3 regions of the Telluria sp. Soil_C_11 genome follow, and region 2 is predicted to be linked to each of the others. Evidence: riboswitches for the same ligand, from Rfam matches in the RefSeq annotation. Region 2 holds a riboswitch; each other region holds the start of a gene.

Region 1 (7,123 bases), on a different contig from region 2:
CACGGCCTCGAGCAAGTCGATGCTTTCGTAATAGGTCGAACCGGGCGCCTGCACGTCCGAGCCATCCATCGGGTCGGCGCAATGGAACACGATGTAGCACGCCGCCGGCAGCGGCTGCACGCGCGCCAGCACCTGCCGCAGCGGCACGCCGGTCCACTTGCCGATCACGCTCCAGCCCTCGACGCAGTCGTGGCGCGTGATCTGGGTACGCGGGGGCATCGCCTGCAGCTCGGCCAGGCTGTACTGCGCCGGCCGGGCGACCAGTCCGCCCACCTGCAGCCGCCAGTTTCGGAACTGGCCGGCCAGCAGTTCCCGGTACAGGCGGCTGTCCGGCATCGCCGTGCCGTTGCTGCGGAACTCGTCGGCGATGTCGTCCTCGCCGAATTCCTGCGCCATCGCATCGACCCCGGTCACCAGCCGCTGCGCGCGCCAGCTCAGGAACTGGGCGCTGCGCAGCATGCCGTTGAACGCGTCGCTCGCCGCCAGCCGGTCGCAACCGGCCAGCGCGCCCGGCAGCGCCGCGCCGAGCGCGAGCCGCAGGAAGCGCCGCCGCCGCATCGCCGTCATGGCCCGCCCTCCTCGTGCTCTTCCCGCGGCAGGCGGTAGTAGCCCGTGATCATCGAACGCAGGTTGTTCCACAGGCCGGTCACGATCACCTCGAACACGTGCACGGCGACGAAGGCGAGCAGCAGGAAGGCCGCGATGAAGTGCAAGGTGCGCGCGGACTGGCGGCCGCCGAGGATGTCGACCCAGCCGCCGAACAGGGTGTCCATCCGCGGCGACATGCCGAGGCCGGCCAGCACGATCAGCGGCAGCAGGACGAAGATCACGGCAAGGTAGGTCAGGCTCTGCAGCACGTTGTAGCGCTTGGCGGCCTCGCCGGTCGGATGGCGCAGCAGCAGGTGGTCCCTGATCGAGCCGCCGATGCCGCGCAGCTCCGCCTTGCGCGGCAGCAGGTCGCGCCGCAGGTGGCCGCTGAACAGGGTGAACGCCACATACGCGATCCCGTTCAGCACGAACACCCAGGCGAAGAACAGGTGCCAGTTGCGCGCCGTGGCCAGGTATTGCTGGCCCGGAATCGTGGCCCAGGACGGGAAGGCCCGCCCGGTCTTGCGCGCCGCGCCAGCGACGCGCGAGGCGCCCAGCACGCCGTCCGTGTCGAACACCTGCGTGCCGACCTGGGTGAAGCCGTGCGGCTCGCCGTCCGGCCCGGGCCGGGCAGTCATGGACAGCAGCGGCGCTTCGAAGTCCGAATCCCTGCCCCAGTACAGGTGAGGATGGGCGTTGAAGATGCCGAGACCGCTCATCAGCATCAGGAAGAAGCTGACCACGTTAATCCAGTGCATGACGCGGATCGGCAGCCGGTGCCGGTAAAACATCCGGCGCCGGTCTGCCGCTGCTGCGGCCGGGCTGGCTCGAGAGGTGAATCGGTGCATGGCGCTGCCTCCGAATGCGCCATATTCTACGCCCGTTCAGGCGCCGGCACGAATGCGTTCGTCAGCCTTCGGCGCCGATCCTGGCGAGTTGGTCCGAGGCCAGGACGACCACGCCCTTCGCCTGCGGCACGGTCCTGACCAGCGAGTGCGCCACGGCCCGCGCGTGCACTGGGCGGTAAGTTCCGGGCAGGACCGGCGCGAGCAGTTTCCCGATCGGGATCGCGATCCTTTCGCCGAGCCGCGGCGGCTGTCCCAGTCCGTCGCGGTGGTCCAGCAGCAGCGAAGGCCGGGCGATCACCAGCGCCGCCAGGTCCATGGCCTCGAGCGCCTCTTCCAGCTCGCCCTTGACGCGGTTGTAGAACACGGAAGATCCCGCGTTCGCGCCTGCCGCGCTCACCAGCCCGATGCCGCGGACACCCGCGGCGAACGCGGCCCTCGCCACCGCGAGGTTGGCGTCGAAGTCGACCGCACGGAACGCCTGCTGGCTGCCGGCCACCTTGATCGTCGTGCCCAGCGCGAGATAGGCCTCGTCGGCCGGCGGCAGTTCGGGCAGGCGGCGGAAATCCACGAGATGCACGCGGAGCCTGGGGTGCTGGAGTCGCAGTGGCCGGCGGCTCAGTGCGTGCACCTGCGCGACCGTCCCGTCGGCAAGCAGGGACTGCACGATCAGCCCGCCAACCAGACCCGTGGCGCCGGCGACCAGCACCGTCCGTCGTGGTGGCATGTTACGTTGGTCCTGCATCGCTCAGGCGCCCAGTCCGAGCTCGTCCCTCACCTGCTCGCGCAAGAGGTACTTCTGGATCTTGCCCGTCACCGTCATCGGGAAGGCCGTCACGAAGCGGACATGGCGCGGGATCTTGTAATGGGCGATCTGGCCGCGGCAGAAGTCCTGGATCTCTTCGGCGGTGGCGGTTTGCCCGGGACGCAGGATGATGCAGGCGCACAGCTCCTCGCCGAATTTCCGGTCGGGCACGCCGACGCACTGCACGTCCAGGACTTTCGGATGACGGTACAGGAACTCCTCGATCTCGCGCGGGTAGATGTTCTCGCCGCCGCGGATGACCATGTCCTTGGAGCGGCCCACGATCGACGCGAAACCCTCGTCGTCGATGACGGCCAGGTCGCCCGTATGCATCCAGCGTGCGGCATCGATGGTGTCGCGTGTCTTTTCCTCGTCTCCCCAGTAGCCGAGCATGACCGAATAGCCGCGGGTCAGCAGTTCGCCCTTGACGCCGCGCGGGACGATCCGTCCGTCGCCGTCGACGATCTTGACCTCCAGGTGAGGGTGCACCCGGCCGATGGTCGTGACGCGCAGCTCGACCGGATCGTCGACCGAGCTCTGGAACGACACCGGGGACGTCTCCGTCATCCCGTAGGCAATCGTAATTTCCGCCATGTGCATCCTGCCGATCACCCGGCTCATCACCTCGGCCGGACAGGGCGAGCCGGCCATGATGCCGGTCCTGAGCGTCGACAGGTCGTAGCGCGCGAAGTCCGGATGGTCGAGGACGGCGATGAACATGGTGGGCACGCCGTGCAGGCCGGTGCAGCGTTCCGCCTGCACCGTCTCCAGCACCGCTTTCGGATCGAAGCTCTCGCCCGGGAAGACCATGGTGGCGCCGTGCGTGACGCAGGCCAGGTTGCCGAGCACCATGCCGAAGCAGTGGTACAGGGGCACCGGGATGCACAGCCGGTCGCGCTGGCTCAGCTTCATCGCCTCGCCGATGAAGAAACCGTTGTTCAGGATGTTATGGTGGCTCAGCGTCGCCCCCTTCGGCGCGCCCGTGGTGCCCGAGGTGAACTGGATATTCACCGGATCGTCGAACTGCACGCCGTCCTGCACGCGGGACAGCTTTTCCAGCTCTTCCGCGCTGGGCGGCGCCAGCAGCTCGTCGAAGTTGAACATGCCGGGCGTCGGATCAGGGCCCAGGCGCACCACGTGGCGCAGGTGCGGCAGCCGCGCCGACTGCAGCTCGCCCGGCCTGGAATGGTGGATTTCCGGGACCACGTCCTGGACCATGCCGATGTAATCGCTCGACTTGAACGCGGGCGCCAGGACCAGGGCGCTGCACTGCACCTTGTCGAGCACATACTCCAGTTCGGAGCGGCGGTAGGCCGGATTGATGTTCACCATGATCAGGCCGGCGCGTGCCGTCGCAAACTGGACCAGCACCCACTCGGCGCAGTTCTGCGCCCAGATCCCGACCCGGTCGCCGGGCTGGAGCCCCAGCCTGAGCAGGCCGGCGGCCAGGCGCGTGACCCGCTCGTCGAATTCGCGCCAGGTCCAGCGGATGTCCTGGTGACGCACGACCAGCGCCTCGTCGTCGCCAAAGCGCGCCGCGATGCCGGCCAGGTGCACGCCGATCGACTCCCCGATCAGGGGCACCTCGTGCGCGCCGTGGACGTAGCTCAGGGTTTGCTGCATGCCTGTCTCCTTGTCGTTCTCTGGTGCCCGTGAGCTTATCACGTTGCCAATCGCGCGGATCGTGCGTACACTGCCCACCGTCGTTTCGACAGAGACGGCACAACGCTGGGGGTCCTGCATCGTCGAGCACGGCGCGCGGGTGAGAAACACCCTTCGAACCTGATCTGGGTAATGCCAGCGAAGGGAAGCTCGAGCAGCCTGCGCGTGTCCGCCACACGCATGCGCCGCCACTCCATTCGCCGGATCCCGATCTTCATCGCGATGACCGAGGAGTGCACATGAACGCCGATCCGAATTCCTGCCTGCCAGCGTCCGCCCGCCATGGGGCGGTGTACCGATGAAGGTCATCGTGCTGGGAGCCGGCGCCGTCGGGACCGCGTCGGCGTGGTACCTGCGGCAGGCCGGCCACGAGGTGACGGTGGTCGAGCGCCAGCCCGGCCCCGCGCTCGAGACCAGCTTTGCGAACGGCTGCCAGATCTCGGTGTCGCATGCCGAGCCGTGGGCCAATCCCGCCAGCCTGCTGAAGGTGTTGCGCTGGCTCGGCCGCGAAGATGCGCCGCTGCTGTTTCGCCTGCAAGCCGACCCGCTGCAATGGCGCTGGTGCCTGCAGTTCGTGCGCGAATGCGCGCCCGCGCGCGTGGCCGCGAACCTGCGCCGCATCGTCGCGCTCGCCGACTACAGCCGCCGCAGCCTGCAAGTCCTGCGCGCGGAAACCGGCATCGACTACGACTGCCTGACCCGCGGCATCCTGCATTTCTATACCGACCAGGGCGAGTTCGATCGCTCGCGCCATGCAGCGGAAGCGATGCGCGAACTGGGCTGCCCGCGCATGACGGTCGACGCCGACGAGGTGGTACGGATCGAGCCGGCCTTGCGCGCGGCGCGTCCCAGGCTGGTGGGCGGAGACTACACGGCCACCGACGAATCCGGCGACGTCCACCAGTTTACGTCCCGGCTTGCCGCCAGGGGCGAAGCCGCCGGGATCCGCTTCCGCTACAACATGACCGCGACCCGCCTGCTGGCCGGCGCGGGAAGCGTCCAGGGCGTGGAAGCCATCGATGGCGAAGGCCGCTACCAGGCGCTGCATGCCGACGCCGTGGTGGTCGCCCTCGGCAGCTTCTCCCCGGCCCTGCTGGCGCCGCTGGGAGTGCGGCTGCTGATCTATCCCGGCAAGGGCTATTCCGCCACCTACCCGATCGTGGACGCCGCCGCGGCCCCGACGGTGTCGCTGACCGACGACGGTTGCAAGCTGGTCATGTCGAGGCTCGGGTCGCGGCTGCGGGTGGCCGGCACCTGCGAATTGGGCGGCTATTCGCGCGAACTGAACATGGTGCGCTGCAACGCGATCACGCTCCGCGTGCGCGCGCTGTTTCCCGATGCCTGCGACTACGATCGCGCCAGCTACTGGGCCGGCCTGCGGCCGCTGACGCCATCGAACGTGCCGTATGTCGGCAGGACGCGCCTGCCGAACCTGTACCTGAACACCGGCCACGGCACGCTCGGCTGGACCATGGCCTGCGGCTCGGGCCGGGCGCTGGCCGATATCGTCTGCGGCCGCCGGCCCGAGGTCGACTTCACGTTTTGCCGATGACCGCTATACTTGCGTCTTTTTGGCGAAGCACCCGATGGAAACTGGCAGTGAACTGGCGCTCATCGCGCATCTCGAGCGTATCGCGGAACGCCACCTGGTCGAACACGAAGGACGCATCCTGTGCTGGCGCGCATTCGGCGCCGGCGCCCCGCTGGTGCTGCTGCACGGCGGGCACGGCTCATGGCTGCATTGGGCCAGGAATATCGAAGCCCTGTCCGCCTCGCACCGCGTGCTGGTGCCCGACATGCCCGGCTATGGCGACTCGGATGCGCTGCCGGCGGGGAGCGGCTACGGCGACATCGTCGATGCGATCAAAGCCTCGCTCGACAACATATTCGGCGCCGGCGCGGCCTTCGGCCTGGCGGGCTTTTCCTTCGGCGGCGTGATCGCCGGATGCCTCGCGGCCCGGCACCCGGGCGTGCGCCGACTAGCCCTGCTGGGCGCGGTGGGACATGGCCTGCGCCGCCGCCAGCCGGGCGCGATGCGCATCTGGCAGGACGCCGCCGACGAACAGACCATGCTCGCGCACCTGCGGCACAACCTGGGGGTGCTGATGCTGCATGGCCCGATCGACCCGATGGCGCTGGAGATCCACCGCCGCTCCTGCATCCGCACCCGTTTCGAGAGCAAGAAGACCTCGATGAGCCCGGCCCTGTCGGAGGCCCTGGCCGGGCTGGAGATCCCGGTCCTGATGCTATGGGGTGAACACGATCCGACCGGCGACCCCGCCGAAGTCGGGCCGCTGTGGTGTGGCGCCCGTGCCGAGCGCACCCATCACGCGATTCCCGCCGCCGGGCATTGGGTGCAGTACGAGGCGGCGGATGAGGTCAACCGCCGCCTGCTCGACTGGTTCGCCTGACGGCTTCAGCGCGATGCAGCCGCCGCCTTCGCGCGCGCCTTGTGCAGCTTCCTGTAGCTGTCCATCAGGCGGTGGTGGCGGTCGAGTCCTTCCAGCTGCATGCTGGTCGGCGCCAGGCCGAAGAAGCGCACGCTGCCGTCCACCGAGCCCAGCACCGCGTCCATGCGCGGATTGCCGAACATGCGGCGGAAGTTGACGACGTAATCTTCCAGTTCCAGCTCGTCGTCGAGCACCACTTCCAGCACCGCATTCATCGCCTGGTAGAACAGCTTGCGCTCGACCGTGTTGTCGTTGTACTGCAGGAAGGCGCCGACCAGCTCGTGCGCCTCTTCAAAATTCTTCAGGGCGAGATTGATCAGCAGCCGCAACTCGAGCACCGTCAGCTGGCCCCAGTCCGTGTTCTCGTCGAACTCGATGCCGATCAGCGTCGCGATGTCGGAATACTCGTCCAGCTCGTTGTTCTCCAGGCGCTCCAGCAGCGCCGCCAGTGCGGCATCGTCCAGGCGGTGCAGGTTCAGGATGTCTTCGCGGAACAGCAGCGACTTGTTGGTGTTATCCCAGACCAGGTCTTCGACCGGGTAGATCTCGGAATAACCCGGCACCAGGATCCGGCAGGCGACGGCGCCCAGCTCGTCGTACACCGCCATGTACACCTCCTTGCCCATGTCTTCGAGAATGCCGAGCAGGGCCGCGGCTTCCTCGGCATTGGCGTCGTCGCCCTGCGCCGTGAAATCCCACTCGACGAAATCGTAGGCCGCCTTGGCGCTGAAAAAGCGCCACGACACGACGCCGCTGGAGTCGATGAAGTGCTC
Region 2 (7,123 bases):
GCGCCAGGTCGGCAACGGCATCGTCGACGCCTTCGTGCACGTCATGGAGCAGTACATGACCGTACCAAGCCAGGCGAAGGTGCAGGACCGCTTTGCCGAAGGCCTGCTGCAGACCCTGGTCGAGGAAGGTCCGCGCGCGCTGGCCGAGCCGGACAACCATGACGTCCGCGCCAACCTGATGTGGACCGCGACCCTGGCCCTGAACGGCCTGATCGGCGCCGGCGTGCCGCACGACTGGGCCACCCACATGATCGGCCACGAGCTGACCGCGCTGTACGGCCTCGACCACGCACAGACGCTGGCGATCGTGCTGCCGGCCATGCTGCGCGAACGCCGCGATGCCAAGCGCGCCAAGCTGCTGCAGTTCGCGGCGCGCGTGTGGGACCTGGCCGAGGGCGACGAGGACGCCCGCATCGAGGCCGCGATCGCCCGCACCGAGGCCTTCTTCCGCGCGGTCGGCGTGCCGACCCGGCTGTCCGACTATGGCCTGGGCAAGGACGTCGTGCCGGCGGTCGTGAAGGCGCTGGAGGCGCACGGCATGACCAGGCTGGGCGAGACCGGCGAGGTGACGCTGGAAGTCAGCCGCAAGGTGCTGGAACGCTGCATCTAAGCACGCCTGGCAAGGCCCTCCCGGCCGGGGGCCTTGTCACGCTGGCCGCGCTGCGCCGCCGACCAGCCGTTCGCCGAGGGCACGCAACAGGCTTGCCCCATCGCCCCTCCAGGCGCTCCCATGCATGCACGCCAATGTGCCAGGCAGTTCGCCGGCCAGGTGTTCGATCAATTGCCTGGTATTGGTCGAATGCGAAAAATAGTCCATCGGTTGACGGAACGCTTCGCTGTTCTCCAGGATGTCATCCGTGGTCAATGCGGTCCCACCCGTGCCGCCCTGGGTGAACAGGTCCCCGCAAAACAGCGTCCGGGTTCGGGTATCCATCAGGAAGCCCGTTTCCCAGCCGTGCGGCAAATGGGGCGCATCGAGCCACTTGACCGATCGCGACCCCAGGCTGAGCTCGGCGCCATCCGCCATGGCATGGGCCGGCCGGTCCGCGAAATCGTTCACCGACACCATTGTGGCAACCCGGCTGCACAAGGGCGCCGCGTGGGGCGCTGCGGCCAGCCATTCATTCAGCGAGCCGCATTCATCCGCTTCGAAATGCGACAGGGCAATGAAGCGCAGGTCGCCGACCGGCATGACGCTGTCGACGGCTTCCCGCACCAGGGGAAACATCTTTCTCGGCCCTGTATGAAAGAGCAGCGGCTGGTCGTCGACGATCAGGTATTGGTTGAACGAGAACCCACCCGGCACGATGCTGACAGGCGTATTGATGCGATACACGCCATCGGCGATCTCGTGGACATTCGTGCCGGCAGAACCATTGGTGATGGCCATGGCTGCCTCCCTCCGCGTTTGCGAGTCGATTGGATAGCATACGCGCTTCCCGCACCCATTGGCATGCGTGGAACGGGCCCCGGCCGGAACCCGTTGCGCGAATCCCACGCCAGGCAAAGCACCCGGAGCGCAACCGCCCAGCCTTGCCAGACACGCCACACGCCACCCGCATCCGTGCTACACTCGCGCCTTCGCTAGGGGTCCTGGCAGCCGTAGCCGCTGCCGGGTGAGAGATACCCTCCGTACCTGATCTGGATAATGCCAGCGAAGGAAAGCGCAAGGCGGTGCCGAACGGCGCCCACACCTGTTTGCCCTTCCCCAGTTGGCTCCGGCTTTTGACAAAGCAGCGACGCCAAGCGGCGCGCGAAGACGAGCAAACCCATGAACGCACAACTGAAGTATTCGATCCTGGCCTGCGCCATCGCGCAAGCCTTCTCCCTCAACGCCCAGGCGCAGGACCAGCGCGGCCAGCCGATTGCCGAGGTCGTCGTCACCGGCACCCGCACCGGCCTCGAACGTGCCGCGGTCGGCGGCTTCTCCGAATCCTCGCTGTGGGAGACCCCGGCCTCGATCACCGCGATCGGCCGCACCCAGATGCAGGACCTGTCGATCCGCTCGACCACCGACGCCGTGCGCTACGACGCCTCGGTCAGCGACGCCTACAACGCGGTCGGCTATGCCGAGCAGTTCTCGATCCGCGGCTTCGCCCTCGACAATAACTACAGCTACCGCAAGGACGGCTTCGCGATCCCCGGCGACACCCAGATCCCGCTGGAGAACAAGGAGCGCATCGAAGTGCTGAAGGGCCTGGCCGGCCTCACCGCCGGCGTCGCCACCCCGGGCGGCATCGTCAACTACGTGACCAAGCGCCCGACCGCCACCCCATTGCGCTCGGCCACCGTGGAAGTCAGCGAGCGCGGCACCCTGTACGGGACGATCGACCTGGGCGGCCGCTTCGACGACCGCCGCTTCGGCTACCGCATCAACGCCGCCGCCGCCGACCTGCATTCCTACGTGCGCGGCGCGAACGGCGACCGCCAGTTCGTGTCCGGCGCCTTCGACTGGCAGATCACCCCGGATGCGCTGCTCCAGCTGGACCTCGACTGGCAGCACAAGGCGCAGATCACGGCGCCCGGCTTCCAGCTGATCCGCAATGAAGTCCTGCCGACCGGCGTGTCGGCCAGGATGCTGCTGAACGACCAGCCCTGGACCCGTCCCGTCGACACCCGCGACACCAACCTCGGCCTGCGCTTCGAATACAGGCTGGCGGACGGCTGGAAAGCGACCGTCGCCGCCAACAAGCACTGGTTCAAGCGCGACGACTTCACCGCCTTCCCTTACGGCTGCAGCAACGAGGGCGAAGGCTTCTATCCGGGCTACTGCTCGAACGGCGACTACGACGTCTACGACTACCAGAGCGTGGGCGAGCGCAAGACCCCGTGGGGCCTGCAGGCGATGCTGCAGGGCCGCTTCGCCACCGGCGCGTTGCGCCACGAACTGACCGTCGGCGCCTCGTACGCCGAGCGCCACGACAGCTTCGGCGACTATGTCTATGACTACGTCGGCTACAGCAACCTGTGGAATCCGCTGGTGTCGCCGCACGCCGATCCGTCGCGCGTCACCGGCCCCGTGTTCGAACGCCGCAGCGACCAGGAAAGCGCGCTGTTCGCACAGGACATCGTGACCCTCACGCCCCAGCTCACCCTGCACGGCGGCCTGCGCTACGTGCAGGCCAGGCGCAGCGACTACATCGCGCCAAGCCATGTCGCTAGCCGCGATTCCTTCCTGCTGCCGAGCCTCGCCCTGGTCTATAACGTGAACCGCGACTGGAACGTCTACGGTTCGGTGAGCCACGGCCTGCAGCATGGCGGCATCGCGCCGATGGAGACCGCGAACGAGAACCAGGTGCTGGAGCCGGGCCGCTCGAAGCAGTTCGAAGTCGGCGCCAAGGGCTCCGTGCGCGGCGTGAACCTGTCGGCCTCGCTGTTCCAGATCCGCCAGGGCCTGGAGTACACCGATCCGAACCACACCGTGACGGTCATCGTCGACGGCGAACCGGTGGAACGCAACCCCTTCGTGCGCGGCGGCCGCGAGACCCACCGCGGCTTCGAGCTGTCGGCCGACGGCAGGCTGGCCGCGGGCCTGCAGGCCGGGCTGTCGCTGATGGCCCTGAACACCCGCCAGGACGGCACCGGCGACGCCGCCATCGACGGCAAGCGCGTCACCGACGTCCCCAGCTTCAAGTCGACCGTGTGGGCCGAATACGCCGTGCCGCAGGTGCCGGGCCTGAAGGTCGACGCCAACTGGCAGTACTCCGGCAAGAAGGCCTTCGACGTCGAGAACCGCGTGTTCGTTCCCGACTACCACGTGTTCGGCCTTGGCGCCGCGTACGCGATGCACCTGGGCGCTACCCGCGTGACCTGGCGCGCCCGCGTCGACAACCTGTTCGACAAGTTCTACTGGCGCGACGTCACGCCGGCGCTGGGCGGCTACCTGCTGCCGGGCGCACCGCGCACCTTCCGCGTGTCGGGCCAGTTCGACTTCTAAGCAAGTAATGCCTCTACCTGCCGCAGCCGCCGCGGCAGGTCGCCTTCCAGCAGCGTGAACGGGATGCCCCGTTCGCGCAGCACCGCCAGCAGGCATTCATGCACCTGCCGGCGCACCTCCTCCGACTCGCGCTGCAGGCCGTCCGGCACCCACGGCAGGTCGAGCCCCGCCACCAGCGTCAGCGCGTAATCGTGCGCCGCTTCCATCTCCAGCAGCTCGGGCGGCACCCTGCCCCAGTAGATCCGGCTGTAGACCGCCGTCACCAACGGCGTGGTGTCGCAGAACAGGAAGCGCCGCGCTCCGGGCGACGCCGCCAGCGCATCCTCGCGCGCGCGCTGGGTGCGCGCGATCCCGACCTGGTCGTGCTCGAAGGGTACGCGCTGGTGGGTCTCGACGAATTCGCGCAAGTATTCCGGCACCCACAGCGTGCCGTAGCGCGCCGCCAGGGCCGGCGCCAGGGTCGACTTGCCGGTCGACTCGGCGCCCAGGATCGCGATGCGCCGCACTGTCATCGCGCGCCCTCGCGCGCCGCGCGCGCCCAGGTGCGCAGGCCCAGCGCCGCCATCACCACGAACGCCGCGTACAGGACCGCCGTCAGGTGCAGGCCCTTGTAGACGTACAGGCCGACGTACAGGACATCCACCGCGATCCACACATGCCAGTTCTCGACCTTCTTGCGCGCCGTGAGCAGGGTGCCGAGCAGGCTGCCGGCGGTGAGGAAGCCGTCCATGTGCGGCACGTCGGTGTCGGTGAAGGCGCGCAGGAACCAGGACAGCGCCACGAAGCCGAGCGCCCAGCCGGCCAGCGACCAGGCCCAGCCTGCGCGGTCGAGGCGGGTCACCAGAAGCGGCTGGTCATCGCTTCCCTTACCGCGCAGCCATTCGTACCAGCCCCAGATCGAGGCGGCGATGAATACGCCCTGCAGGCCGGCGTCGCCATACAGCCGCGACTTGAAGAACACGATGCCGTAGGCGGCCGAGGAGACGATCGCGAACAGCCAGGCCCAGTGGATGCGGCGGATGTTCAGCAGCACCGTCACGATCGACAGGACGAAAGAAATCAGTTCGAGCGGGGTGGTGCTGAAGCCCGGGAAGGCGAGTGTGTCGTTCATGCGCGGCGTAGAAAAAGTCAACAGCAGATTATCTCTTACTCCGCCAGCCCATGCCTGTGACAAAGTGTTATTTTTTAGCGGCAACGTGCATATATACTCGATCGATACCCGTCCGGGAACCTGAATGGAGACTTTCGATGCGCCTGCGTTCCGCCGTATTCTGCGCCGCCCTGCTGGCTGCGCTTCCTCTCGCCAGCCTCGCCGCGCCCCAGGTGCCGCTGGCGGCCTTCGTCCACAAGGACAGGTTCTCGAAACCGCGCCTGTCCCCGGACGGCAAGCACATCGTGATCACGGTCCTGGTGCCCGACCAGGAAAAAGACCGCGACTTCCCGGTGCTGATGACCTTTACGGTGCCCGGCATGCAGTCGGTCGGGGCGATCCGCCTCGCGAAGTTCGAGGTGCCGCTCGACTATCACTGGATCACGAATACCCGCCTGGCCATCGAAAAAGGCACCGAGCGAGGCTCGATCGACGCTCCTGTGTCCAACGGCGAAGTGGTGGCCGCGGAGATGGATGGCAGCAAATTCGAGTACCTGTACGGCCATGACATGTTCAAGTCCTCGACCCGCGGCCAGCGCTACGGCGACGATTACGGTTATGGCGATATCCAGGACATACCGCGTGCGCGCAACGGCCATCTCTACCTGGCCAGCCATCTGTGGGAAGGGTCGCACAGCCTCCTGTACGATATCGACTCGCGCTACGCCACCCGCAAGCTGATGGCCGACCTGCCGCACCCCGACCTCGGCTTCCTGATCCGCAACGACGGCAAGGCAGGCTATGCCTTCGGACTCGACCAGCAAAACGACCCGCTGCTGTTCCGCCAGGACGACGGCGCCGACAAGTGGACCAGGCTGAGCGGCCTGGGCCGCCGTTACTGGCCTCTCAAGTTTTCGCTGGACGACAAGCAGATGCTGGTCGACTGGTCGCCCGACGGCGGGCCGGACAAGCTGGTGCGCGAGGACGTGGGAACCGGCAAGCGCGTCACCCTGTTCGAGGACGCCGCCGGCAGCTACGGCGCCACGCTGTACGGGCCGGACCGGAACATGCCCTTCGGCGCTTTCACGACGGTCGGCAAACCCGAGGTGCGCTACTTCGACGACAATGACGAAGGCGCCAAGCTGCACAAACTCCTGGGTGCGCAGTTCCCCGGCCAATCGCTGTACTTCATCAATTTCAGCGACGACGGCAACACCCTGCTGTTCAGCGTCTCCAGCGACCGCGACCCTGGTTCCTATTACCTGTTCGACCGCAAGACCATGAAGGCCGACCTGCTGTTCTCCTCGCGGGAAGAGATCGACCCCGAACAGATGGCGCCGCGCCGTCCGATCACCTTCAAGGCCCGCGACGGCCTGGTGCTGCACGGCTTTCTGACCATGCCGGCCCATCCGGAAGGCAGCAAGGTGCCGCTGGTGCTGCTGCCGCACGGCGGCCCGTTCGGCATCGCCGACGACTGGTACTTCGACAGCGACGCGCAATTCCTGGCCAGCCGGGGCTATGCCGTGCTCCAGGTGAACTATCGCGGTTCCGGAAACCGTGGCCCGGACTTCAAGGAGTCCGGCTACCGCCAGTGGGGCGGCAAGATCCAGGACGACCTGGTCGACGGCGTGCGCTGGGCGGTGGCGACGGGCGAAGTCGATGGCGCGCGCATGTGCGTGTTCGGCGCCAGCTTCGGCGGCTATTCGGCGCTGATCCTGGCCGCGCGCGAACCCTCGCTGTTCAAGTGCGCGGTAGGCTATGCGGGCGTGTACGACCTGAGCCTGGTGCACAAGCCCAGGAACAACCGCTGGGACGAGGCCGCGGCCAACTACTTCAGGAAGACCCTGGGCGCCGACAAGGCGGAACTGGACCGTTATTCGCCGACCCTGCTGGCCGACAGGATCACCGTGCCGGTCATGCTGGTGCACGGTGGCCAGGACAAGAACGCCGACGTCGAGAATGCCGAAAAAATGCGCGCGGCGCTGATCAAGGCAGGCCGTCCGCCGGAATGGTTCCTGGCGCCGGGAGAAGGCCACGGTTTCTACACCACCAGGAACCGCACCGACTTCTACCAACGCCTCGAAGCCTTCCTGGCC
Region 3 (7,123 bases), on a different contig from region 2:
TCGATGGGCTTCACCAAGATGGAAGGCACGACCGTCAACCTGAAGGACAGGATCGCCTACTCGGCCCTGCAGAACTGCCAGAGCTCGATGGTGGCGGGGAATGCGCTGAACGTGCCGGGCAACGGCATCTCGATTCCGAAGAAGCTCGATGCCGGCGCGGTGATGATGCTGAACCTGAAGGGCGGCCAGAAGGACACTGCCGGCAATGCCATCGACAGCGAGTGGATGCCGGCCGACACCAGGGCCCTGCTGGTGGGCGAGGACATCGCCGCCGACGCGCTGGGCAATACCGCCAACCCGAACAAGGTCGGCAATCCGGACAACCTGAAGTTCTCGGAAAAGATGCGCACCCTGTTCATCGGCGAGGACAGCAGCCAGCACGTCAACAACTTCCTGTGGGCCTACAACGTCGACACCAGGCAGCTCTCGCGCCTGCTGTCGGTCCCGGCCGGCGGCGAATCGACCGGCCTGCACGCGGTGGACGACATCAACGGCTGGACCTACATCATGAGCAACTTCCAGCACGCCGGCGACTGGGGCGGGATCCATGCGGGCGTGAAGACGACCCTGGATCCGCTGATCCGGGCGAACTACAAGGACAAGTTCGGGGCGGCGGTGGGTTACCTGACCGGCGAGCTGACGCAGTTCAGGCTGGCGAAGGGGTAACCCTCCACACCGTCGTCCCCGCGCAGGCGGGGACCCAAGTGTTGCTTGCATTTCGATAGCGCATGCAAACTTGGGTTCCCGCCTTCGCGGGAACGACGTTTACAAGGTGGCACTTAGAACAGACCAGCGAATTCCCTGGTTGCGGCATATGCATCCGGCGCCGCATACACACTACTGATCGCCGCCACCATATCCGCCCCCAGCCCCACCAGCGGCCGCGCATTCTGCGGCGTCATCCCGCCGATCGCCACCACCGGCACCGCCAGCTGCGCCTTCGCCCGGGCCACGATGCTAGGTGGCGTGCTGACCTCGTACACCTTCACCTTCGACGGATAGAAGCCGCCGAAGGCCACATAGCTGGCGCCCGCGTCCTGGGCCGCCTGCGCCAGTGCGAACTGGCCGTAGCAGGAGGCGCCGACGATCCGGCCAGGCCCGAGCGCCGCGCGCACCGCGGCCACCGGCGCGTCGAGGCCGCCGACGTGCACGCCATCCGCGTCCAGCCGCAGGCACAGTGCGACGTGGTCGTTGATGACCAACGGCCGGTCGTGCCGGCGGCACAGGTCGAGCAGGGCGGCCGCCTGTTGTTCGCGCAGCGCTTCGCCGGCCGTCTTGTTGCGGTACTGGACCAGCGTGGCGCCGGCTTCCAGCGCCTGCCGGGTGACTTCCAGCAGCCGGCCGGTGTCGTCCCAGTCGGGGGTGACCAAATACAGTCCTCTCACTTTCATGCTCCTCGATGTTCGATACGGTGGGGGATGCGCTGGCCAGGCGCGATCGCATAGGCATCCGCCAGCGCCTGGTGGCAGAAGCGCTGGGCGCGGTCGAGCGCCTGGTCCATCGCATCGCCCAGGGCCAGGCGGGCGGCCAGGCTGGCGGCCAGCGTGCAGCCGCTGCCGTGGAATTCGCCGGGCAGGCGCGGCCAGCGCCATTCGCGCACGCCATCCCGGCTGTGCCAGCGGTTCACGACCTCGTCGCCATCGCCGTGGCCGCCGGTCACCAGCAGGTGGGGACAGCAGACAGGGCCAAGCGCCGCCGCTTCCGGCAGGTTCGGCGTCGCCACCGTCGCCACCGCCAGCAACGGCGCCAGTGCCGCCACGGCATCGCCGTGCGCGAGCGGGTCGCCGTGGCCGCTGGCCAGCACCGGATCGAGCACCACCGGCAGCGCCGGCTGGCGTTCGCGCAGCTGCCGGACGATGCCGGCGATCGCCCCGGCATTCGCCAGGCTGCCCGGAATGCCGAGCTTGACGGCGCGGACCGGCATGGTCGCGCCCAGCAGCGCGACCTGGCGCGCGAGCAGGGCGGCGTCCACCGGCACGACTTCGTGCACGCGCTCGTTGTCCTGCACCGTCAGCGCCGTCACGATGGACAGCGCATGGGCGCCCTGGGCCGCGATCGCCTCGATATCGGCCTGGATGCCGGCCCCGCCCGACGGGTCGAGGCCGGAAAACACCAGTACGCAGGGCCGCATCTCAATCAGCGCCACCGAGCCGGCCCGCCATCGGCGACGAGGGAGAGGCCGCGAAGCGCCGCGGCATCCGTCCCGCCAGGTGCGCCGCGCGGCCGGCCTCCACCGCCATGCGCATCGCGCGCGCCATGCGCACCGGCTCGCGGGCGAGCGCGATGGCGCTGTTCATCAGCACGCCGTCGCAGCCCAGTTCCATCGCCACCGCCGCGTCCGAGGCGGTGCCGACGCCGGCGTCGACCAGCACCGGCACCCTGGCCTGCTCGATGATGAGCGAGAGGTTCCACGGGTTCAGGATCCCCATGCCCGAGCCGATCAGGGACGCCAGCGGCATCACGGCGACAACGCCAATCTCCTCCAGCATCCTGGCCTGGATCGGGTCGTCGCTGCAGTAGACCATCACGTCGAAGCCGTCGCGCACCAGTTCCTCGGCGGCGCGCAGCGTTTCCGGCATGTTGGGGAACAGGGTCTTGTCGTCTCCCAGCACCTCGAGCTTGACCAGCTTGTGCCCTTTCAACAGCTCGCGCGCCAGCTGCAGGGTGTAGACCGCATCCTTCGCGGTGTAGCAGCCGGCCGTGTTGGGCAGGATGGTATAGCGCGAGGGCGGCACCACGTCCAGCAGGTTCGGCGCGTGCGGGTCCTGGCCGATGTTCACGCGGCGGATCGCCACCGTGATGATTTCCGCGCCGGCCGCTTCCGTCGCCGCGCGGGTCTGCTCCAGGTCGCGGTACTTGCCGCTGCCGACCAGCAGGCGCGAGCGGTATTCCTTGCCGGCGATGACGAGCGGCCTGTCGTTCATGTCATGCGCATTCATTTCATTCATATATCCTCCCGATGTTCATCCGCCGCCGATCGCGCGCACCACGTCGACCTTGTCGCGTGGCGCCAGCACGGTCCCGGACCAGCGTTCGCGCGGCACCACGCGGCGGTTCACGGCCAGCGCCAGCGCCTGGCCGGACAGGCCCAGCGCATCGACCAGCGCGTGCAGGGTGGCCGCTTCCGGCCGCGCCGCGTCCAGGATGTATGGCGCGCCGTTCAGTTCGAGCTCGATCTCCAGCATCCTCACTCCTTGTGATAGAGCTTGGCGCCCTTGCGCATGAACTCGACCGCCTTTTCCTGCATGCCGCCGGCCGCGTAGTCGCGCACTTCCTGCGTGATCTTCATCGAGCAGAAGTGCGGCCCGCACATCGAGCAGAAGTGGGCCACCTTGCTTGACTCCTTCGGCAGCGTCTCGTCGTGAAATTCGCGTGCCTTGTCCGGGTCGAGGCCGAGGTTGAACTGGTCTTCCCAGCGGAATTCGAAGCGCGCCTTCGACAGTGCGTTGTCGCGGATCTGGGCGCCGGGATGGCCCTTGGCCAGGTCGGCCGCGTGCGCCGCGATCTTGTAGGTGATGATGCCGTCCTTGACGTCGTCCTTGTCGGGCAGGCCCAGGTGCTCCTTCGGCGTCACGTAGCACAGCATCGCGGTGCCGTACCAGCCGATGTTGGCGGCGCCGATGCCGGAGGTGATGTGGTCGTAGCCCGGGGCGATGTCGGTGGTCAGCGGGCCCAGCGTGTAGAAGGGCGCCTCGTGGCACTGCTCGAGCTGCAGGTCCATGTTCTCCTTGATCAGCTGCAGCGGCACGTGGCCGGGGCCTTCGATCATGGTCTGCACGTCGTGCTTCCAGGCCACCTGCGTGAGTTCGCCCAGGGTGCGCAGCTCGGCCAGCTGGGCTTCGTCGTTGGCGTCGTAGATCGAGCCGGGGCGCAGGCCGTCGCCGAGGCTGAAGGCGACGTCGTAGGCCTTCATGATCTCGCAGATCTCTTCGAAATGCGTGTACAGGAACGATTCCTTGTGGTGGGCCAGGCACCACTTGGCCATGATCGAACCGCCGCGCGAGACGATGCCGGTGAGCCGGTTCGCCGTCATCGGCACGAAGGGCAGGCGCACGCCGGCGTGGATGGTGAAGTAGTCGACGCCTTGCTCGGCCTGCTCGATCAGGGTGTCGCGGTAGATTTCCCAGGTGAGTTCCTCGGCCTTGCCGTTCACCTTTTCGAGCGCCTGGTAGAGCGGCACGGTGCCGATCGGGACCGGGCTGTTGCGGATGATCCATTCGCGCGTCTCGTGGATATGCCTGCCGGTCGAGAGGTCCATGACCGTGTCGCCGCCCCAGCGGATGGCCCAGGTCATCTTCTCAATCTCGTCGCCGATGGAGGAGGGCGAAGAACTGAGCGCCGAGTTGCCGATGTTGGCGTTGATCTTCACGAGGAAGTTGCGGCCGATGATCATCGGTTCCGATTCCGGGTGGTTGATGTTGGCCGGCAGGATGGCGCGCCCGCGGGCGATCTCGTCGCGCACGAACTCCGCCGTGATCTCGTGCGGGATGGACGCGCCAAAGGCCTGGCCCGGATGCTGGCGGCCGAGCAGGGCCGCCATGCGCTTGCCGGTCGGGCCCGCGGCTTCCAGGCTGCGCAGGTATTCCTGGCGCCGCAGGTTCTCGCGGATGGCGACGAATTCCATCTCGGGCGTGACGATGCCCTGGCGCGCATAGTGCATCTGGGTGACGTTGCGCCCTCCGGCGGCGCGGTGCGGCTTGCGCTGCAGGTCGAAGCGCAGCTCGGCCAGCTTCGGATCCTGCAGGCGCTCCTGGCCGTAGCGCGAGGACGGGCCGGCCAGTTCGACGGTGTCGCCGCGCTCGCGGATCCACTGGCTGCGCGGGCAGGGCAGGCCGGAACGGATGTCGATGCGCACGTCCGGATCGGTATAGGGGCCGGAGGTGTCGTAGACCCAGACCGGCGGATTCGGCTCGGCGCCGAAGGACGCCGGCGTGGGCAACTGGTGGATTTCGCGCATCGGCACCCGGATGTCGGGGCGCGAGCCGGTCACGTGGACCTTGCGCGAATTGGGAAGCGGTGTCACGGCCGCGGCGTCGACGGTGGCGCTGGCGGACAGGAATTTCGGATCGGCGTTCAAGTGCACTCCTTGTATCACTGAAGATCGGCGATCCAGCGGAGGAGTGCAAAGGAGCGCAGGCTCGAGGGCATGCGCGGACTCTGTAGCTTCCCTTCGCTGGCATTATCCAGATCAGGTTCGGAGGGTATTTCTCACCCGCGCCCGGTCTGGTGTGACCGGCGCAGGACCCCTAGCGTTGTTGCCGCTTCTCGTGAAGCGACGGCGGGAGTGTACGTCGATTTTGGAGGAATGGCAAACTTGGTGCGATACTATCCGCCCCGAAGTCGAACCCGGTCCGCGATGCCCATCCTGTCCCAACTCCTCCTGTATCCGATCAAGTCCTGCGCCGGCTTCGCCGTCCAGGAAGCGACCCTGCTCGAATCCGGCCTGGCCGCGCAAGGCGTGCACGACCGCGAGTGGATGCTGGTGACCGAAGCCGGCCAGTTCCTGACCCAGCGCGAGTTCCCGCGCATGGCGCTGATCCAGCCGCGCCCTGGCGGCGGCAACCTGCGCGTGCGCGCGCCCGGGATGGGCGAGCTGCTGCTGCCGCTCGCCTGGCAGGACGACGCGCCCGTGCGCCAGGTGCAGATCTGGGACGACAGGGTGAGCGCGGCCGACTGCGGCGAGACGGCCGCCGGCTGGTTCGCCGAAGCGCTCGGCACGCGCGAGCCGGTGCGCCTGGTGCGCTTCCGCCATGACGTGGTGCGCCCGACCAGCGTCAAGTGGACTGGCGGCGTGCCCGCGCAGACCCGCTTCGCCGACGCCTATCCGCTGCTGCTGATCGGCCAGTCTTCGCTGGACGACCTGAACCTGCGCCTGCGCGCGGCCGGACGCGACGCGCTGCCGATGGACCGCTTCCGCCCCAACCTGGTGGTGGCCGGCATGGAAGCCTTCGAGGAGGACTACACGGCCTCCCTCGGCACCGGTGCGGCCGAGATCCGGCCCGTGAAACCCTGCGCACGCTGTCCGATTCCCGCCATCGACCAGGCCACCGGCGTGCCCGGCCCGGACCCGCTCGACATCCTGCAGACCTACCGCGCCAATCCGAAACTCGACGGCGCGGTCTGCCTGGGCATGAACTGCATCGTGTCGGCCGGCGCCGGCAGCGGGCTGCGCGTGGGGCAGGAACTGGCGGTCGAACTGGCATTCTGACAACGATTTCGCGCGGTTTCGATTTGCAATACGGCTGAGTTGGCGTAATGTATGGACTAATTGCTGAAAGGAATGTCCATGCACGAGCAGCAGGGCGCCAGTGTGCGCGAACTGATGGCCGAGAACGCCGCACTGCGCAGGCAGCTCGCCAGCCTGATCGACCAGGCCGAAAGCAACCACGCGATCATGATGCGGCACCAGGCCTTCGATCTCGAGATCGTCAGCGCGGGCAGCTTCCAGGAACTGGTCGCCACCATCTTCCGCCAGCTGCCGGTCGTCTCGAATCTCGACGTCGTGACCCTGTCGCTGGTCGACACCGGCGCCGACATCTTTACGGTCATGCACAAGCTGGGCGTGGACTTCGAGGCCCTGCCCAACCTGCTGTTCCATGAACATGCGGAGGAACTGGGCTTCGACCTCGAGCCCGGCCGCACGCCCAGGCCGCGCCTGCTGCCGTACCACCCGGTCAGCCACGCGATGGCCTTCCCGAATCCGCCCGCCGGGCTGGCCAGCGTGGCGCTGGTGCCGCTGATGCGCAACCGGCGCCTGATGGGCAGCCTGAACCTGGGCAGCCGCGACTTCAGCCGCTTCACGCCGCTGCTGGGCACCGATTTCGTCGAGCACATGGGGTCGATCATCGCGATCTGCCTCGAGAACGTGATCAGCAACGAGATGCTGAAGTACATCGGCCTGACCGATGCGCTGACCGGCGTCTACAACCGGCGCTACATGGACCGCCGCCTGGCCGAGGAGATCGCCCGCGCCCGCCGCCAGTCCTACGGCCTGTCCTGCCTGTACATCGACGTCGATCACTTCAAGCAGGTCAACGACAGCCACGGCCACCAGGCCGGCGACGACGTGCTGCGCGAAGTGGCGGCCCGCATCAAGGCCGAGCTGCGCATGTCGGACGCGCTG

What was found. Region 2 has a riboswitch for thiamine pyrophosphate ahead of AC3A6M_RS03575 (TonB-dependent siderophore receptor). Riboswitches for the same ligand answer to the same signal wherever they lie in the genome.
Region 1: linked by a shared signal. The riboswitch ahead of AC3A6M_RS14380 (D-amino acid dehydrogenase) and the one ahead of AC3A6M_RS03575 (TonB-dependent siderophore receptor) in region 2 are both predicted to bind thiamine pyrophosphate.
Region 3: linked by a shared signal. The riboswitch ahead of thiC (phosphomethylpyrimidine synthase ThiC) and the one ahead of AC3A6M_RS03575 (TonB-dependent siderophore receptor) in region 2 are both predicted to bind thiamine pyrophosphate.

Annotation. Positions count from the first base shown of each region.
Region 1 is NZ_JBDGIN010000007.1:255,441-262,563, forward strand. Features, by position in the region: gene AC3A6M_RS14360 (molybdopterin-binding protein) at 1-567, opposite strand, end outside; gene AC3A6M_RS14365 (cytochrome b/b6 domain-containing protein) at 564-1,436, opposite strand; gene AC3A6M_RS14370 (NAD(P)H-binding protein) at 1,498-2,160, opposite strand; gene AC3A6M_RS14375 (AMP-binding protein) at 2,182-3,861, opposite strand; TPP riboswitch at 3,959-4,064, shown strand; gene AC3A6M_RS14380 (D-amino acid dehydrogenase) at 4,199-5,452, shown strand; gene AC3A6M_RS14385 (alpha/beta fold hydrolase) at 5,487-6,311, shown strand; gene AC3A6M_RS14390 (OsmC domain/YcaO domain-containing protein) at 6,317-7,123, opposite strand, start outside.
Region 2 is NZ_JBDGIN010000002.1:146,677-153,799, reverse strand. Features, by position in the region: gene AC3A6M_RS03585 (iron-containing alcohol dehydrogenase) at 1-610, shown strand, start outside; gene AC3A6M_RS03580 (oxygen-binding di-iron domain-containing protein) at 647-1,390, opposite strand; TPP riboswitch at 1,577-1,680, shown strand; gene AC3A6M_RS03575 (TonB-dependent siderophore receptor) at 1,772-3,937, shown strand; gene AC3A6M_RS03570 (AAA family ATPase) at 3,934-4,449, opposite strand; gene pnuC (nicotinamide riboside transporter PnuC) at 4,446-5,048, opposite strand; gene AC3A6M_RS03560 (alpha/beta hydrolase family protein) at 5,186-7,123, shown strand, end outside.
Region 3 is NZ_JBDGIN010000006.1:215,348-222,470, reverse strand. Features, by position in the region: gene AC3A6M_RS12740 (PhoX family protein) at 1-666, shown strand, start outside; gene thiE (thiamine phosphate synthase) at 780-1,385, opposite strand; gene thiD (bifunctional hydroxymethylpyrimidine kinase/phosphomethylpyrimidine kinase) at 1,388-2,131, opposite strand; gene AC3A6M_RS12725 (thiazole synthase) at 2,133-2,948, opposite strand; gene thiS (sulfur carrier protein ThiS) at 2,964-3,185, opposite strand; gene thiC (phosphomethylpyrimidine synthase ThiC) at 3,188-5,077, opposite strand; TPP riboswitch at 5,149-5,258, opposite strand; gene AC3A6M_RS12710 (MOSC domain-containing protein) at 5,357-6,208, shown strand; gene AC3A6M_RS12705 (GGDEF domain-containing protein) at 6,287-7,123, shown strand, end outside.